2 regions of the Rothia endophytica genome follow, and region 1 is predicted to be linked to the other one. Evidence: predicted binding sites of a transcription regulator. Region 1 holds the regulator's gene; the other holds the start of a gene.

Evidence for each region. Region 1 encodes LexA, which represses DNA repair genes until DNA is damaged. Its sites were predicted from a motif close to TCGAACANNTGTTCGA; they were not measured.
Region 2: the regulator LexA is predicted to act here: its motif matches at 5,715-5,730, upstream of ABD982_RS00155 (LexA family protein).

What each region holds. Positions count from the first base shown of each region.
Region 1 covers NZ_BAABKP010000002.1:35,542-43,540, reverse strand. The annotation lists gene hflX (GTPase HflX) at 1-712, shown strand, start outside; gene ABD982_RS06690 (ATP-dependent DNA helicase) at 712-2,745, shown strand; gene lexA (transcriptional repressor LexA) at 2,817-3,530, opposite strand; gene ABD982_RS06680 (LysM peptidoglycan-binding domain-containing protein) at 3,750-4,358, shown strand; gene ABD982_RS06675 (histidinol-phosphate transaminase) at 4,396-5,505, shown strand; gene hisB (imidazoleglycerol-phosphate dehydratase HisB) at 5,539-6,171, shown strand; gene hisH (imidazole glycerol phosphate synthase subunit HisH) at 6,172-6,852, shown strand; gene ABD982_RS06660 (hypothetical protein) at 6,853-7,023, shown strand; gene priA (bifunctional 1-(5-phosphoribosyl)-5-((5-phosphoribosylamino)methylideneamino)imidazole-4-carboxamide isomerase/phosphoribosylanthranilate isomerase PriA) at 7,048-7,779, shown strand; gene ABD982_RS06650 (SseB family protein) at 7,779-7,999, shown strand, end outside.
Region 2 covers NZ_BAABKP010000001.1:29,377-37,375, reverse strand. The annotation lists gene ABD982_RS00180 (Rho termination factor N-terminal domain-containing protein) at 1-887, opposite strand, end outside; gene ABD982_RS00175 (hypothetical protein) at 1,072-1,482, opposite strand; gene ABD982_RS00170 (DUF308 domain-containing protein) at 1,571-2,152, opposite strand; gene pdxR (MocR-like pyridoxine biosynthesis transcription factor PdxR) at 2,268-3,866, opposite strand; gene ABD982_RS00160 (Y-family DNA polymerase) at 3,991-5,283, opposite strand; gene ABD982_RS00155 (LexA family protein) at 5,273-5,704, opposite strand; tRNA gene ABD982_RS00150 (tRNA-Leu) at 5,887-5,970, opposite strand; gene ABD982_RS00145 (FHA domain-containing protein) at 6,266-7,114, shown strand; gene ABD982_RS00140 (FHA domain-containing protein FhaB/FipA) at 7,118-7,603, shown strand; gene ABD982_RS00135 (PP2C family protein-serine/threonine phosphatase) at 7,606-7,999, shown strand, end outside.

The DNA.
Region 1 (7,999 bases):
CAACGCCGGTAAATCCTCGCTTCTTAACCGCCTCACGGATGCTGGCGTGCTGGTTGAAAACGCTCTCTTTGCCACCCTTGACCCCACTGTGCGTAAGGCGCAAACTCCGGACGGGGTTGGCTATACCCTCTCTGATACCGTAGGTTTTGTACGATCACTGCCCACTCAACTCGTGGAGGCCTTCCGCTCCACCCTCGAAGAGGTAGCGGATGCTGATGTGATTGTGCACGTGGTCGATGTGTCCCACCCTGACCCCGAGGGGCAGATTCACTCGGTGCGTGAAGTCATTACAGAGGTTGAGGCTCAGAACATTCCTGAGATTATCGTGCTCAACAAGGTTGATGCTGCGGACCCCTACGTAGTTGAACGCCTGCGTCAGCGCGAACCCAACCACGTGGTGGTCTCTGCCCGTACCGGTGAAGGCATTGAGGAGCTGCAGCAGAAAATTGCTGACACCATTCCTCGCCCCTCCATCGAACTAAACCTGCTGGTGCCCTATTCCCACGGTGAGATTGTTTCCCGTCTGCATCAGTGGGATGCCGAAATCCTGCGCACTGCCTTTGTCTCCGATGGAACCTACGTTCAAGCGCTGGTGCGCGATGAGGTTGCCTCAGAACTATCGGAGTTTGTTCTAGATGATGAACTCTTTGAAATTCTGCAACTCGAAATCGATGAGGCGGTGGCTGCTGGCGCCGTCGAAACCACCCGTTAATGAGTGAAACCGTCAGTGCACCTACCGGGCAGGAGCTAGAAACCCTGCCCGGTGCTAAATCTGCTCTAGAACTTCTTGACACGGTGGTGGAGCGCAGCGGAGGCCAAAAACGGGACGGCCAGCGCACCATGGCAGCACACGTTGCCCGCTCGCTGGAGACTGAAAAGCACCTGCTGGTTCAGGCGGGCACCGGCACTGGTAAGTCCTTGGGGTACCTGGTCCCTGCCATTGTTTCGGCCCAGCACAGCGAGAAACCCATCATCGTTGCCACCGCTACTCTGGCGCTACAGTCCCAGATTGTACACCGAGATATCCCGCGCCTTCTCGAGGCGCTGGGGGACCAACCCGAACACGAAACTGATGTAGCCATCCTCAAGGGTCGCAATAACTATGCCTGCCTGCACAAGGTTGAAGGCGGCTACCCTGATGACGACGGTGACACCCTTTTCGAAATGGACGCTACCACTGGCGCTACCGGCAAATTGGGTGAAGAGATTCTCCGCCTGCGCTCCTGGGTGCAGACCACCGATACCGGCGACCGCGATGAGCTGCTTCCCGGTGTCAGTGACCGCGCCTGGCGACAAGTTTCAGTAACTGCCTCGGAATGTCTGGGACGTAAGTGCCCCCTCATTGAGGAATGCTTTAGCGAAAATGCCCGCACCCAGGCAGCCGATGCAGATATCGTCATCACTAACCACGCGCTCTTGGCGATCAACGCCTTTGAGGGCGTCAACGTTCTGCCTGAACACGAGGTCGTTATTATCGACGAGGCTCACGAACTCGCGGACCGAGTGACCGGTGCGGTGACTGGCGGGCTTTCACCTCTCATGATCAGCAAGGTTGCTCGCAGCGTCCGCAAACACACCACAGCCGACCACAAAGCCTTAGAACAAGCGGCTTTGAAACTGGATGATGCTCTCAACGGTGTGCCTGCTGAACTGATGGCCAGGGGGTTGCCTGACCGCGTCGCTGCGGCCATGGAGCAGGTGCGCGATGCCGCTCGTTCTGCCCTTACTGATACTAAGTCGGGTGAAAAGGATGCGGATGCTGGCCGGCAGATGACGCGGGCTAGCCTCACCGAGGTACACGACACCGCCGAGAAAATGCTGCAGGCAGACCCTCAACACCAGGTAATTTGGGTGTCCCGCCAGGGCTCGTGGGAGCCGGGTCGTGGTTACGTGGCAGCCTCCGATGATGATCCTGCAACCCTCAACATCGCCCCTATTTCTGTTGCGGGTTACCTGCGCGAAGGTCTCTTTGACGGCCGCACCGTGGTGCTCACCTCGGCAACGCTGGCACTGGGGGAGTCCTTTGAAGCAACAGCTGGCGCCCTGGGTCTCATGGGTTCAGGCGCGCCGCGCTGGGATGCTATCGATGTGGGTTCGCCTTTCAACTACCCCAAACAGGGGGTTCTCTACCTAGCATCAGACCTACCCAAGCCCGGACGTGGGGTATCAATAGAACAGCTGGACCGCATCGTTGAGCTGGTGGCTGCCTCCGGCGGCGGTGCACTGGGCCTCTTTTCTTCCAAACGAGGTGCGGAACTTGCCGCCGAATATGTGCGTGAGCGAACTGACCTCAACATCCTCTTACAGGGAGAATCATCCCTGCGAGCACTGGTTAAGGAATTCGTGGAAGATACAAATTCCTGCCTCTTTGGCACCATGAGCCTGTGGCAGGGAGTGGACGCCCCGGGGGATTCCTGCCGCCTGGTCATTATGGATCGTATCCCCTTCCCTCGGCCGGATGACCCGCTTTCACAGGCACGTTCGCGTGCTGTCGCCAAGAACGGTGGTAACGGTTTTATGGCGGTATCAGCCACTCACGCGGCTGTTCGTATGGCTCAGGGTGCTGGACGTCTGGTGCGCTCAGTGAACGACCGCGGTGTTGTTGCGGTTCTAGATTCGAGAATTGCTACCCAGCGGTACGGTAGTTATCTGGTGAAAACGCTGCCGCCTTTTTGGGCTACCCAGAATAAGAACGTGGTGCTGGGCGCCTTAGAGCGTCTGGCGCAGATTGTTGAGACCCCCTAAGGGTATGGGTATATAAGAAGGGCTAGGTCAGCATGACCTAGCCCTTCTTGTGTGAGATGGTACTTAGCGCGTTAGAGGCTACGCAGAACCGAGACGACCTTACCCATGATGGTGGCTCGGTCACCCAGGATTGGTTCATACTGGGTGTTCTGGGGCAGAAGCCAGGTGTGGCCGTCACGCTGGCGGAAGGTTTTGACCGTGGCCTCGTCCTCTAAGAGGGCTGCAACGATGTCACCATTTTGAGCGGTATTTTGGGTGCGGACTACGACCCAGTCACCGTCACAGATAGCGGCGTCAACCATGGAGTCGCCCTTGACCCTCAGCATGAAGAGATCGCCGTTTCCCACTAGCTGGCGGGGCAGGGTCATGACATCTTCGATTGATTGTTCGGCGGCGATCGGTGAGCCAGCTGCGATACGGCCAACTAGAGGTACCGTTGCTAAGTCTTCGCTGCTCTGTTCGAAGGTCGGTAGGAGGGGTAGCCGAAGCACAGACGTCTCTGTAGCGGGTTCAGCCTGCTCACCCTCACCGAGAATCTCGATAGCGCGCGGACGTTTGGGGTCACGGCGAATGTAGCCCATCTCTTCAAGACGGCTCAGCTGATGAGTCACCGAAGAAAGAGACGCCAAGCCCACCAGGTCGCCAATTTCTCGCATGGATGGCGGGTAACCGTGCTCGTCGATGGCCTCTGAAATGGCCTCCAGAATATTTTTCTGGCGGGCAGTAAGCGGGCGAGATCCCTTATTTCTAGGGCTGGCCGGAGTGTGCTGGGTGCGTTCGCTCACGGTGTGCTCGTCTCTGTTGGTCCTAAAATGTCAGCCACCTATTGTCTAATGATCCAGGTGGTCTTCTAAGACTATGCCACCAAAACAGTTTATTCAAACACTTGTTCTAATTTTTCTCGACTATGTTCGAGTTTTCTGATAGAACATAAGTACTAGATTTTTTAGAACATTCATTCGACCATGGGTTGAATGTTTGAGCAGTCGTTAGGAGAAGGACAAATGAGCGCTATCGCCCTACCGGATTTTATGGCTCCTGCTTCTTCCAAGAAGCCCCTCAACTCATTGCAGGCACAGGCTGACGCCCAGCGTTCACGAGCAAAAGCTAACTCGACTTTCACCACCCCCCAGTATCGAATTCGTACCGTTGAGCCTGGAACTTTCAGACGCCACCAGGGTGCTCAAACTGCGGTAACACGACCGACCCAGCAGGGGCAGCTCCTCGCCCCAGTTTCTGCAGCACAGACTTCTCAGGGGGTAAACCAACAGAAGAAGCGTGGTTTGCTAGGAGGAGCCGTGCGTTTAACACGTAAGGGTCGCTTGGTGTTCCGCGGCATCCCTGCGCTGACTCTTGCTGTCCTCATCGTGCTGGGAGCCTTGACTTTCATCAACCCGGGCGAAGCGAAGAGCTCAACCGGTGAAATGGCAACTCAGGTTAGTTCTACTATGACGGTTATGCACGGTGACTCACTCTGGTCCATTGCCGCAAAAGTTGCCCCGGGCCAGGACAATCGAGACGTTATTAACCACATTATGCAAATCAATGATTTGAGCACTGCCCGGGTCGAGCCTGGCCAGGTGCTTGAGGTACCGGTCTACACTTCGAAATAAAATGTTCGATATGAGCTAGCGCGGCTAGACTGGTGGGGTGACTAATTCTATGGACTCTCTCTCTGCCCTCCCTCTGCGCGATGATCTGCGGGGCCGTTCACCCTACGGTGCGCCCATGATTGATGTGCCCGTGACTCTCAACGTCAATGAGAACACCCATCCCATGCCCGGTGAGGTTGTAGATGCGATTAGTCGCGATGTAGCTGCTGCAGCCCTCACGCTCAACCGCTACCCCGATCGCGAATTCTCATCGTTGCGCCAGGAATTAGCAAGCTACCTTGGTCACGGTCTGACCGCAGAGAATCTTTGGGCAGCAAATGGCTCCAACGAAATTCTGCAGCAAATCATGCAGGTCTTTGGCGGCCCCGGGCGAAGCGTCATGAGCTTTGTGCCCACCTACTCTATGTACCCCCTCCTCGCGGACGGCACCAACACTACTTTTATTGCCGGCTACAGGGCTGAGGACTACTCCCTGTCCACCGAGTTGGCTCTTGCTCAGATTCAGGAGCATCGACCCAACATCGTCATCCTCTGCTCACCTAATAACCCCACCGGCACCGGTCTTGAGCTTGGCGTGATCGAGGCTGTCTATGAGGCGGTGGCCGCTTATAACGGCATTGTAGTGGTCGATGAGGCCTACGCTGAATTCGCCCAAGACCGCTCCCGCAATGCTTTGACCCTACTCTCTGGGCGCCCCAACCTGATTGTTACCCGAACTATGAGCAAAGCCTTTGCCCTTGCAGGTGCTCGTCTTGGGTATTTCGCCGCAGCTCCCGCAGTCTGTGACGCTGTCCGCCTCGTCCGTCTGCCCTACCATCTTTCGGCGGTCACCCAGGCGACGGCTGTAGCTGCGCTTCGCCACCGCCAGCAACTCCTGGCTAATGTTGATGATATTCGAGCACAGCGCGACCGCATCGTAGATCACCTGGCCGGCTTAGGGCTAAAGCCCGCCGTATCAGACTCAAACTTTGTCTTTTTTGGTGGGTTGAAGGATGAGAAAGCGGCTTGGCAATACTTGCTGGATGCCGGCGTTCTGGTACGTGATAACGGTATACCCGGCTACCTGCGCGTCACCGCCGGAACAGAGGCAGAAACCAGTGCATTCTTAGAGCATATGACGGCATACATCGAGACATTCGAGCGATAATTTTTCTTGACCACACCATACATTGAGGTAGACATGGCAGTACCCCACCAAACATCAACTGGGCTAGGCCCCCGCATTGCAAAGATGGAGCGCAAGACCAGTGAATCATCGGTCAGCGTCGAGATCAATCTGGACGGTACCGGAGTGTCAGACATCGACACCGGCGTACCCTTCTATGACCACATGCTGACCGCACTTTCTAAGCACTCACTCATTGATATGACCATCAAGTGCTCGGGGGATACCCACATTGATGTGCACCATACCGTTGAAGACACCGGGATCGTGCTGGGCGAGGTTCTACGTCAGGCCCTGGGTGATAAGGCCGGTATTCGCCGCTTTGGTACCGCAACGGTGCCCCTAGATGAAGCGCTGGCGTCGGCAGTCGTTGATATTTCAGGGCGCCCCTATCTGGTGCACACCGGTGAACCTGCCGGCTTCGAGTTCCACCTTATCGGCGGGCACTTTACTGGTTCGATGGTGCGCCATGTATTTGAAGCTTTTGCTTACCATGCCGGTATTTGCCTTCACATTACCTTGTTGGGTGGCCGCGATCCCCACCATATTGCTGAAGCTGAGTTCAAGGCACTGGCACGGGCCCTGCGTCAGGCAGTAGAACCAGATCCCCGTCACGCAGGTATTCCTTCCACTAAGGGAGCACTCTAAATGGCAGAGCCCCAGCAGAAACCTTTAGTTGTCGTTCTGGATTACGGCGCGGGAAACGTCCGTTCAGCGGTTCGTGCCCTTGAAGAAGCCGGAGCAGAAGTGCTCCTGTCACGTCGCGAGGCTGATGTGCTGGGTGCTGATGGTCTGGTAGTGCCCGGGGTAGGTGCCTTCCAGGCGGTGATGGACGGTCTGAAGCAAGCAGATGCTATCCGTATGATCGGACGTCGCGTGGCCGGTGGGCGCCCCGTTCTGGGGATCTGCGTTGGCCTTCAGGTGATGTTTGAGCACGGCGTTGAACACGGCATTGACACCGAAGGTTTGGGTGAGTGGCCTGGAACCGTCGAAAAGCTACAAGCTGATGTGGTACCTCACATGGGCTGGAATACGGTGCGCCCGCCGGCTGGCTCCCGCCTCTTTGCGGGGATTGAAGAGGAGCGCTTCTATTTCGTGCACTCCTACGGCGTGCAGAGCTGGGACTTTGATCAGAACATCGAATCTATGGTGCCCCCTCAGGTCACATGGTCCCATCACGGCACTGACTTCATCGCCGCCGTTGAAAATGGACCTTTATCGGCTACCCAATTCCACCCCGAAAAATCAGGGGAAGCTGGCCTAAAGCTCTTGCGCAATTGGCTGAACACATTGCCCGTGACCGGCCGTATCTCAGTGCAGGAGGACTAAATGTCCGCTTCTACCTCAGGCCTGCTGCTGATGACCATTGGCATGATGTTCGTAGGCGGCGCTTATTCTTTTTATCGACAGAAAATTACTTGGATAGCCCAGCTTATTTTGCTGCTGGTGGGGCTCGGCTTCGCTGGCTATGGCCTCTACATTGTGCTCAACTACGGGTAAAAAACCTCATTTTTAGGAGAAACTATGACTGAACGACTTGAACTATTGCCCGCAGTAGATGTTGCTGACGGTCAGGCTGTGCGTCTGGTCCAGGGTGAGGCTGGCTCTGAAACCAGCTATGGTAGCCCGCTTGAAGCGGCTCTTGAATGGCAGAATGCCGGCGCTGAATGGTTGCACCTCGTTGACCTGGATGCCGCGTTTGGTCGCGGCGATAACATTGATATTCTGACTGAAGTAGCTCAGGAACTGACCATCAAGATTGAGATGTCTGGTGGTATCCGCGACGATGCTTCTTTGGAACGCGCGCTTTCCCTCAACCCTGCCCGCATCAACTTGGGCACCGCCGCACTGGAAAACCCCGAATGGACCCGTAAAGTTATCGCTGAACACGGGGATGTCATCGCTGTTGGGCTGGACGTCCGCGGGGATATTCTTGCTGCTCGCGGCTGGACTCAAGAGGGCGGCAACCTCTGGGAGGTACTGGACCGCCTGAACGAGGACGGCTGTGCCCGCTACGTGGTCACCGACGTCACCAAGGACGGCACCCTGCAGGGCCCTAACCTGGAGCTACTACGCAAGGTTGCTGAGCGCACCGACAAACCGGTAGTTGCCTCCGGGGGTATCGCTACCCTCGATGACATTGCCGCTCTGCGCACTATGGTTTCCCACGGCGTTGAAGGTGCCATTACAGGTAAAGCCCTCTACGCAGGTAAGTTCACCCTGCAGCAGGCACTTGATGTAGCAGGCCGTCCCTAATGGCCGACTTCTCGGACCGAGTGCACCGTGCTCACACCCACGGGCACGGTGGGGGAGGTGGAGACCAGCGGAATCTGCCTACCCACATCGCCGCGCAATTGGCCAGTGCCGGGCAGAAAACTGATACCGGCGGGCAGCCTTGGGAAGGGCGAAACCTTGCTGAGGGTACCAGCCACACTCACCAGTACCCGGGCGATCAGGGCACGACTGACCCGGCTCT
Region 2 (7,999 bases), on a different contig from region 1:
ATAGCATCAAAAAGTTGCTGCTTGGTCATTCTTGACCTGCCCGGGATGTCCAGCTCTTTAGCCTCTTCGTAGAGTTCTTGACGGGTAAAAACCTCAATGGGGCGACGCTGAGCGGGGGCCTCGGCGCCCGAGGGGGCGCCGGGGTGCTCAACTTCTTCCAGGTCAGCGACTTCCTCAGCAAACTCCCGGTCGAACTCTGCAAGCGCTAGCTCATCCAGCGGTTCGACGGGATCTTCAGCATCCACCAGGTCTTCCATTTCATCTAGGTCTACCTCTGGTTCAACCTCTACATCTGCGGAGCTGTACATGTTCTCATCGGGGATATCCTCACCCAGAAGGGTCTCAATATCCAGAGAGTCAGTGGCGGCCTTCAGGGGCCCTTGGTTCTCACGCTGAATCTTCTTTTTCTTCTTCTTAGCTTTATTAGCCTTTTTAGAGGGTTTAGGCTCTAGCTGCTGTTCGGCAGCTTTTTCAGCGCCTTTTCTGCCGTTTTTCTTGCCAGGCTTCTGGTCCGTTAGCTTCGCGGCACCCTTAGCGTTTTTAGTATCCTGGTCAGATTTCTTCTCGCCCTTAAGCTTTTCGGCTTTCTTATCAGACTTCTTTGCAGCGCCCTTCTCGAGGCTCTGATCAGACTTCTTAGGCTTCTGCTCTACAGCAGACTTGCCCCACATGCCGTCGGTCTTAGAGTACCCCTTCTTTTTCAAGGCCTCCTTGCCCGCCTTCTTGGCTTTCTTTTCATCCCCGTGCTGGGCGAGATGCTTTTTAGTTGCCTGGGCAAAGATTTCTTGCACCTTGTCAGAGGAACGCGCAACGCTCTTGGGGGTCTTTACCAGAGTCTTCTGGGTGCTCTCTTTCTTAACCTGGGGTTTCTTGTCCTTCTTGCTCACGGGGGGCTCCTTTGCGGTGGATGCGCAACCTTGCGCGGTTTCCTTATCTCCACTCTAATCCTCCCTGAAGCACACCCCAACTTATGACGCGCACCACCACCGGGGCGCTCCTTCGGGTAGCAAAAAGCCCCGCCGTCGCACTCCAAGGTGCATCTGGCGGGGCTTTCTGCAGAAAACGATAGGGCTAGGCGCCGGGCTGCTTCTGTTGGGCGTCCTTGGCGGCGTTCGCTTCATCAATTTTGCGGGCCAGACGCTCTTTTTCTTCGGCCTCACGACGCTTGGTTTCAGCTTCGCGGCGGGCGCGCGCCTCGGCGTAGAGCTTAGCGGAGGACCGATTCACACCGGTGCCCTCACCCAGTGAGGGATCATTGGGCTTCTCCACCAAAATGAGAGTGGCGCACATGACCAAAGTAACCACAAAAACTGCGCCGGCAACCGTCAGAGCAAGCACCAGCTGAGGCGCGTTATCGGTGCCGCCGGTCGCAAAAATGAAGGTGCACAAAAAGGCCACTATCGCCAGAACAAAGGCGATGATAAGGGGCCCGCGCACCTGGGCTTTGAAACCGCGCTCTTCTGAGCCAGGCTTTTGAGTCACGTCTAATTCCTCCTGAAAATGTGCTCAGACCAGTCTACGGGGTCAAACTGTTTTTTGCCTGACCGCGGGGGCAGGTTACAGAGGTAACCTAGACACCTTTACCTGCGGAGCGCAGGGTAAGAGCACCAATCATGACAAAGACACCGGCAATAAGTGCACCAGCACCGGCGGTGCCCATAATGGCCTTGTCCCCGATTTCTGACACTACCGGCAGAGCGGCGGCAAATATGGTGATGATGGCACCTTCAAGTTGCCAGTCACGGGCTGCCGGGTTGTGTCCTTTGGTGCGCATACCCGCCAGCATTTTCAACACGCCGGTGAGGCCCAGAGCCACACACACCACCAGAGTCAGCCAGAACTCCCCACGCGGCAGCAGAAGCACCAGCACACCGGCACCTGCCTGAATGCCTGCGATGGAGGTGAAGACCTGACTATTCTGGTCATCCCCCTCACGCAAGAGGGCGCGGGAGGTAAAGAAGGACGCCGCGCCGTAAGCCAGCAGGTAGGCAGTAAGCATCACGGTGATAACGGTGAGGGTGGGTTCCTGCCAGAAGACCGTTACCAGCCCAAAGATGAGAAAAACCAGAGCGTGGGTGGCGGTGGGAGCTGCCAGAGCAGCAGCTAAGCGGCGGTCTGGTACGGGGGTGGGGGCATCAGTTTCGTGAGTCACCGTTCCAGTGTAGCGAACCCGGGTGGCCTCTCACGTTTGGGCGGTGTGAGGCATATAGTGAGTGCACTCTAAGGGCGCGCCAGTGGTGCTAAGGGTATCAACTTTTACAGGGGCATCAGAGGACGCGGCGCAAGCGCTGTAGCCCTTCTGCCAGTTTCCGGTCATTCATTCCACCAAAACCTATGACAACCCCTTTCAGGGGTAACGGAGCGGTGGTAAGCTCATCACCTTTCGACTCGCTTACCTCTGAGACCTCCACCCCGGCAGGGGCCGACCAGTAGGAGCCCAAGGGCGCAACCAGCACCCCTGCACCTTCAGCCCGCTCCACTAGATCAGCCTCCCCATCAGCAGTGGAGTGTAGTTGTAAGACCGCGTGCAGACCGCCGTCCATGGGCAGAATATCTGCCCCGGGCAGGTCGCCTAGCTGTTCAACCACCAGGGCTCGGCGAGCGCGGTAGACCTTGCGCATGCGGGCGATATGGCGGCGCACCCCACCGGCTGCTAGCAGATCAGCAGCGGCGTCCTGAACCAGGGCTGGTACCGGGTTACCCAAGTCAGCGCGGAGGTGGAGTAGGTCATCGCGCAGATGTCTGGGCATCACTAAAAATCCTAGGTTAAGGCCCGGGGTGAGCACTTTGGCGAAGGAGCCCAGCGTGATAACACGGTCCCCACCACCTGCGGGGTGGGTGTGGTGAGCGGGTCGGTCCATGGCGGCCAAGGCGGGTAGGGGGTCGCCGGTGTAGCGCAGTTCGGAGTCGTAGTCATCCTCCACGATAAGCACCTGGTGAGTGCGGGCCCATTCCAGCAGTTCGAGGCGGCGGGCAGCGGGCATCGAGGCCCCTAGTGGGTACTGGTGGCTGGGGGCCACGAGGACGATGTCCGGTAGCTGGGCGCCAGTCGGTAGATATTGCGGGTCAAGCCCCTGCTCGTCCACGGGGATGGGGATCACTGTGTGACCGAAGGCCTGTGGAATGCGGTGCAGGGAGGGGTAGCCAGGGTTTTCCACCGCGATGCGCAAGGGGCGGTTGCGCACACGGCGGCGTAAGAGGGTGAGTAAGAGGCGGAAGCCTTCGCGGGCACCAGCAGTGACTAGCACGTCGTCAGGTGAGCGCAGAACTGAGCGGGTGAGGCGCAGATGCTCAGTGATGTGGGTGCGCAGTTGGGTGGATCCTGCTGCGGGGTAGCCATCAGCGGGGTTGGCGGCCGCACGACGCCAGGCGGCACGCCACTCGGTGGTCGCAAGAAGGGTGGTGTCAGGAGCGCCAGGCAAGAGGCTAATGACGCCGTGCCGAAGAGGCGCGGGGTGCTCTTCGGGGGTTACGGCAGATTGACCGGGTGCGCTAGCTGGCATACCGGCGGTTACAGCGGTCGCAACAGATGCGTTTTTACCCGATTCAGGGTCAAGAACCGAATTTCTCTGGCCGGAGTTGTGTGGGCTTAGGCGCCGGTGCCGCAGGTGAGCGTCCACCCTGGTGCCCCCGTGACCGGCTTGCAGGTAGCCCTCACCGATGAGCTGCTCATAAGCGAAAACCACCGTGCCGCGGGAGACACCCAGTTGGCGGGCTAAATCTCGACTTGAGGGCAGCAGGTCACCAGCTTTGAGCACTCCCGTCTCGATGAGCGGGCGTATTTGCTCCACGATTTGAGCGGGTAAGGACGCCCCGGCACCCTTCTGCACGATTAAAGGCAGCTCCTGCCCCCTGGATGTCGGCATAGACCGCCCTCCTTGCCTATCAGCGTCCGCCTCGTGGGCGGTCTATTAGTTTCACCTAAAACCTAAGTTCTATTAGACCAGCATGGGCTATAGCTATATGCAGGTGGCGCGCCCGCGCCGAGAATTACTTGATGACAGCGACCGGGAGTTCTGCCCAGTGGGTCGTGCCGCGTCGGGAAAGCATCTCGCGTTTCATTTCCCAGGCAGGTGATTGGGCCAGCCCCCCGTACCCAACTCCCAGAGAGCGCGGGCCACATTTTTCTTTGATGCTGTGCACCAAACCAGCGATATCACGGGTTTCGTGGCTGAGGGCAAAGGGGTCTAGCAGAGCAGTAGCGCCAGCCGGCGTCAGGTCACTGACCACCACCCCTGCCTTGGCGTACCTCACCGCCCCAAAGGTGGCGCGCTCCAGCAGTTGGGCGCAGGCCTGAGTGAGAATAATAGGGTCAGCGGTAGGCGCAGGCAGTTTCACCTGCACGTCAGCGCGTACAAAACCTCCTGCGGCGTAACGGGAGGTCGAACAAAAAGCGCTGACTAACCCAGCAACCTGCCCGCTCTTGGCCAGACGTCCAGAGGCACGCTGGGCATAGATACTCAGAACCTGGCGCATAGTGTCTTCGCTGGTTACCGGGTCAGAAAAAGAGCGGGAATACATCATCTGATCTTTAAAAACCCGCTCAGGTTCAAGCTCAATCGCTCTTACCCCGCGCAGTTCAAGCACCGTGCGCATGAGCACCACCGAAAACCTCTTGCGAATCAGCCCCAGCGAGGCCTCTTTCAGGTCTTTGACACTGAGAATTCCCATACCCGCTAGTTTTTGAGCACCCCTGCTCCCCACACCCCATATTTCTCCTGCAGGGAGGGTGCTCAACAAGGCATCCACCCGCTGGGGCGGGAGGGCGTCCCACACGCAGACGCCCCTGAGGGCCGGTATTTTCTTGGCTGTTCTATTGGCCAGCTTAGCTAACGTCTTGGACGCCGCCACCCCCACACAAACCGGCACGCCAACTCTGCGCGCCAGATCCTCCTTGATCCGACGGGCCAGGACCCGTGCTTGGGGCAGGCTGGCGGTGATGGTGAGAAAGGCTTCGTCGATGCTGTACTGCTCAAATTCCTGGGCGTAGCTCTCCAGCAGCAGCATGACTCGGTGGCTGATGTCCCCATAAAGCTCGTAGTTCGATGACCGTACTACTACCCCCAGCTCTTTTGCTTTCTCTTGCACGGTGAACCAGGGTTGGCCCATGATGAAGCCCAGATCCTTCGCGGCGGCGTCCAGCGAAATAATGCACCCGTCATTATTAGAAAGGACGAGCACCGGGCGGTTACCGATGGAGGGGTCCAGCAGCTTTTCGCAGGAGGTGTAGCAGGAGTTGATGTCCACGTGAAAGATGAGGGTTCTTGGGGTATCAGCGCACATGGTGGATGCTCCTGGTCACCACCCCGAAGATCGTGAAGTCTGAGAGGGCTTCTATGCGCAGTGCGGGGTACTGAGGGTTTTCGGGGGTGAGCCAACCCTGACCCTGCCGGTCGATGATGAAGCGTTTAACGGTGAATTCACCGTCTAGGCTGGCGACCACGACGTCCCCGGGCACAGGGGTGATGGAGCGATCCACCACAATTTCATCACCGTCCGCTATGCCTGCATCCACCATGGACGAGCCAGTAACGCGGAAGATATAGGTGGAAGTTTTATCCCTAATGAGAAGTTCATTGAGGTCGATGCTGGTGGCCTGGTAGTCCTGCGCCGGCGAGGGGAAGCCGGCGGGTATCAGCGTGGGCGGCAGAGGCAGATGCAACGGCTGCAGTGCGCGAATCTTGGATATAAGGACTGCTTTCATACCCACATACTAGTACACATATTCTATATTTATTAGTATGTGTATTCTATTTATTGAGCCGCACAGGGTGCCGCGGCACCACCAGCACACGAGGGCAGGCCAAGTAACTCCAGAGGGCACAGGAAACCGCAGGCAACAAAAAAACCCGCTTCCTTCAAAAGGAAACGGGTTTTTCTTCTCTGTGCGCAAGGGGGGACTTGAACCCCCACGATCTTGCGATCACTGGCACCTGAAGCCAGCGCGTCTGCCAATTCCGCCACTTGCGCATTATTCATTTTTGAGTTGCCGAATGAGCAACGAAGATAACTATACACAAGGCCCGGTGAGGGTGTCCAACCAAAAACTATCCAGTCTACATGCAATAGGTCACACCAATCACTGCCCTGCAGTGCCAGAATCTAGCTGAGTGAGCCTTACTGACGGGTAGTGCCCAGTGTTTCCAAGGGTGTTTTTACGGTTATCTACTAGACTGGTGTTTTAGACTGTGCCCCACTATGGTTCACAGTCCGCAACCGCCCGCCCGGCGGAGCTCACCACATACGTTTGTTGAAGGAGGCAAGCATGGGATTCATTGACAGAATCGAACAGGGCCTAGAAAAGGCTGTCCGCGGCACCTTCAGCAAAGGTGGAGCTTTCGAACCCGTTGATATCGCTAACCGCCTACGCACCGAAATGGACAAGAAGGCCTATGCGATCGCGTCCGGCCGGACCATTGCACCTAACGTTTTTACCGTTGAGTTCTCCAGCCAGGATTTTTCCCGCGCCCAGCAGTGGGGGGTCCCTCTCGCTGAGGAGCTCTGCGACGTAGCGATTCGGCACGCCCGCACTCAGGGTTATTCCCTGCGCGGCGCGGTACGCGTTACTTTTGCCGTGGGTGATGAGCTGGAGCCCGATGACTTCACCGTTACTGGCATGCAGCAGCAGGTAGCTACACCCGCTCCCGACGCAGCCCCACCCAGTAAAACAACTAGGCATCAGCGCGCTGACTCAGGTTCATACCCGGCCTCTACCCCTCCTTCTTTACCGAACCGCATTACGCGCCCTGCCCAGCAGGCTCGCACTCAGCCGGTGCCCGCGGCTGACCTTCCCCGGCAGCGCCCGGGGTCTGTAGCTCCCAAGCCGCAGGTAGTCCTGGAGGTTAATGGTGAACGCATAGCGGTTCGTGCCCTGCCGGTTACTCTAGGCCGAGGTTCTAGTGCTGATATCACCGTTGAAGACACCGGGGTATCGCGCCGGCACCTAGAAATTGTGGAGCAGGACGGCGCCTACCTGGCGGTCGATTTGGGCTCCACCAACGGCTCCTACATCAACGGACAGCGCCTAATGGGTCGCGCCGAAATCACCAACGGATCGGTGATTGAGATGGGCCGGGCCCGCATTGTTTTTCGTCTCATGATTCGCAGGGGGTAGCTCATGGCGTCAGAAATTACCGTGACAGTTCTGCGTTTTGCATTCTTGATTTTGCTGTGGCTCTTCGTGTTCATGGTTCTAGCTGCTTCGCGTCGTGATTTAGGCGTAGGCCGCAATGTGCGCACCGCCAAGGCTTCAGCAGACACCATGACACCTGCCTCCCTAACGCACCCGAGCGTCGCCCCCGCGCCTCGGCCTCGCGCCACCCAGCTCACTATCATTGACGGGTCCCAGGCGGGGGTTGTCATGCGCCTTGATGATCAGCCCGTCACTATGGGTCGCTCCTCAGATATTGAGGTGTCTTTAGAAGATGACTACGCCTCAGGCCACCATGCCCGCCTTTTCCCGCAAGGCTCCCGCTGGTTCCTTGAGGATCTGGGGTCTACCAATGGCACTTTCGTGGGTGAACAGCGCCTGACGCGTGCCACCCCCATCGAAGTAGGGCAGAATTTCCGTGTAGGCCGCACTACCATGCAGTTGAAAGCCTAAATATGGGCATCGCTTTCCGCTTTGCCGCCCGCTCCGATGTGGGTAGGGTGCGCTCTAAAAATGACGATTCAGGCTACGCAGGCCACTACCTTGCGGTAGTTGCTGATGGCATGGGCGGGCACGTGGGCGGCGACGTCGCCTCGGCCACCACCGTGCTTGATCTAGCTCCCCTTGACCACGCAGGTTTCGACGGCAACGCTGGAGTTTACCTGGCCGATGAAATTGTGAACGCCAATATCATCATGAATGAGCTGGTTGATCTCAACCCGCGCCTGGCAGGCATGGGGACCACCTGCACCGCCCTTCTCATTGATGGGGACCATATCGAGATGGCGCACATTGGTGACTCGCGCGCCTACCGTTTGCGGGGCGGGATTTTTGAACAGGTCACTACCG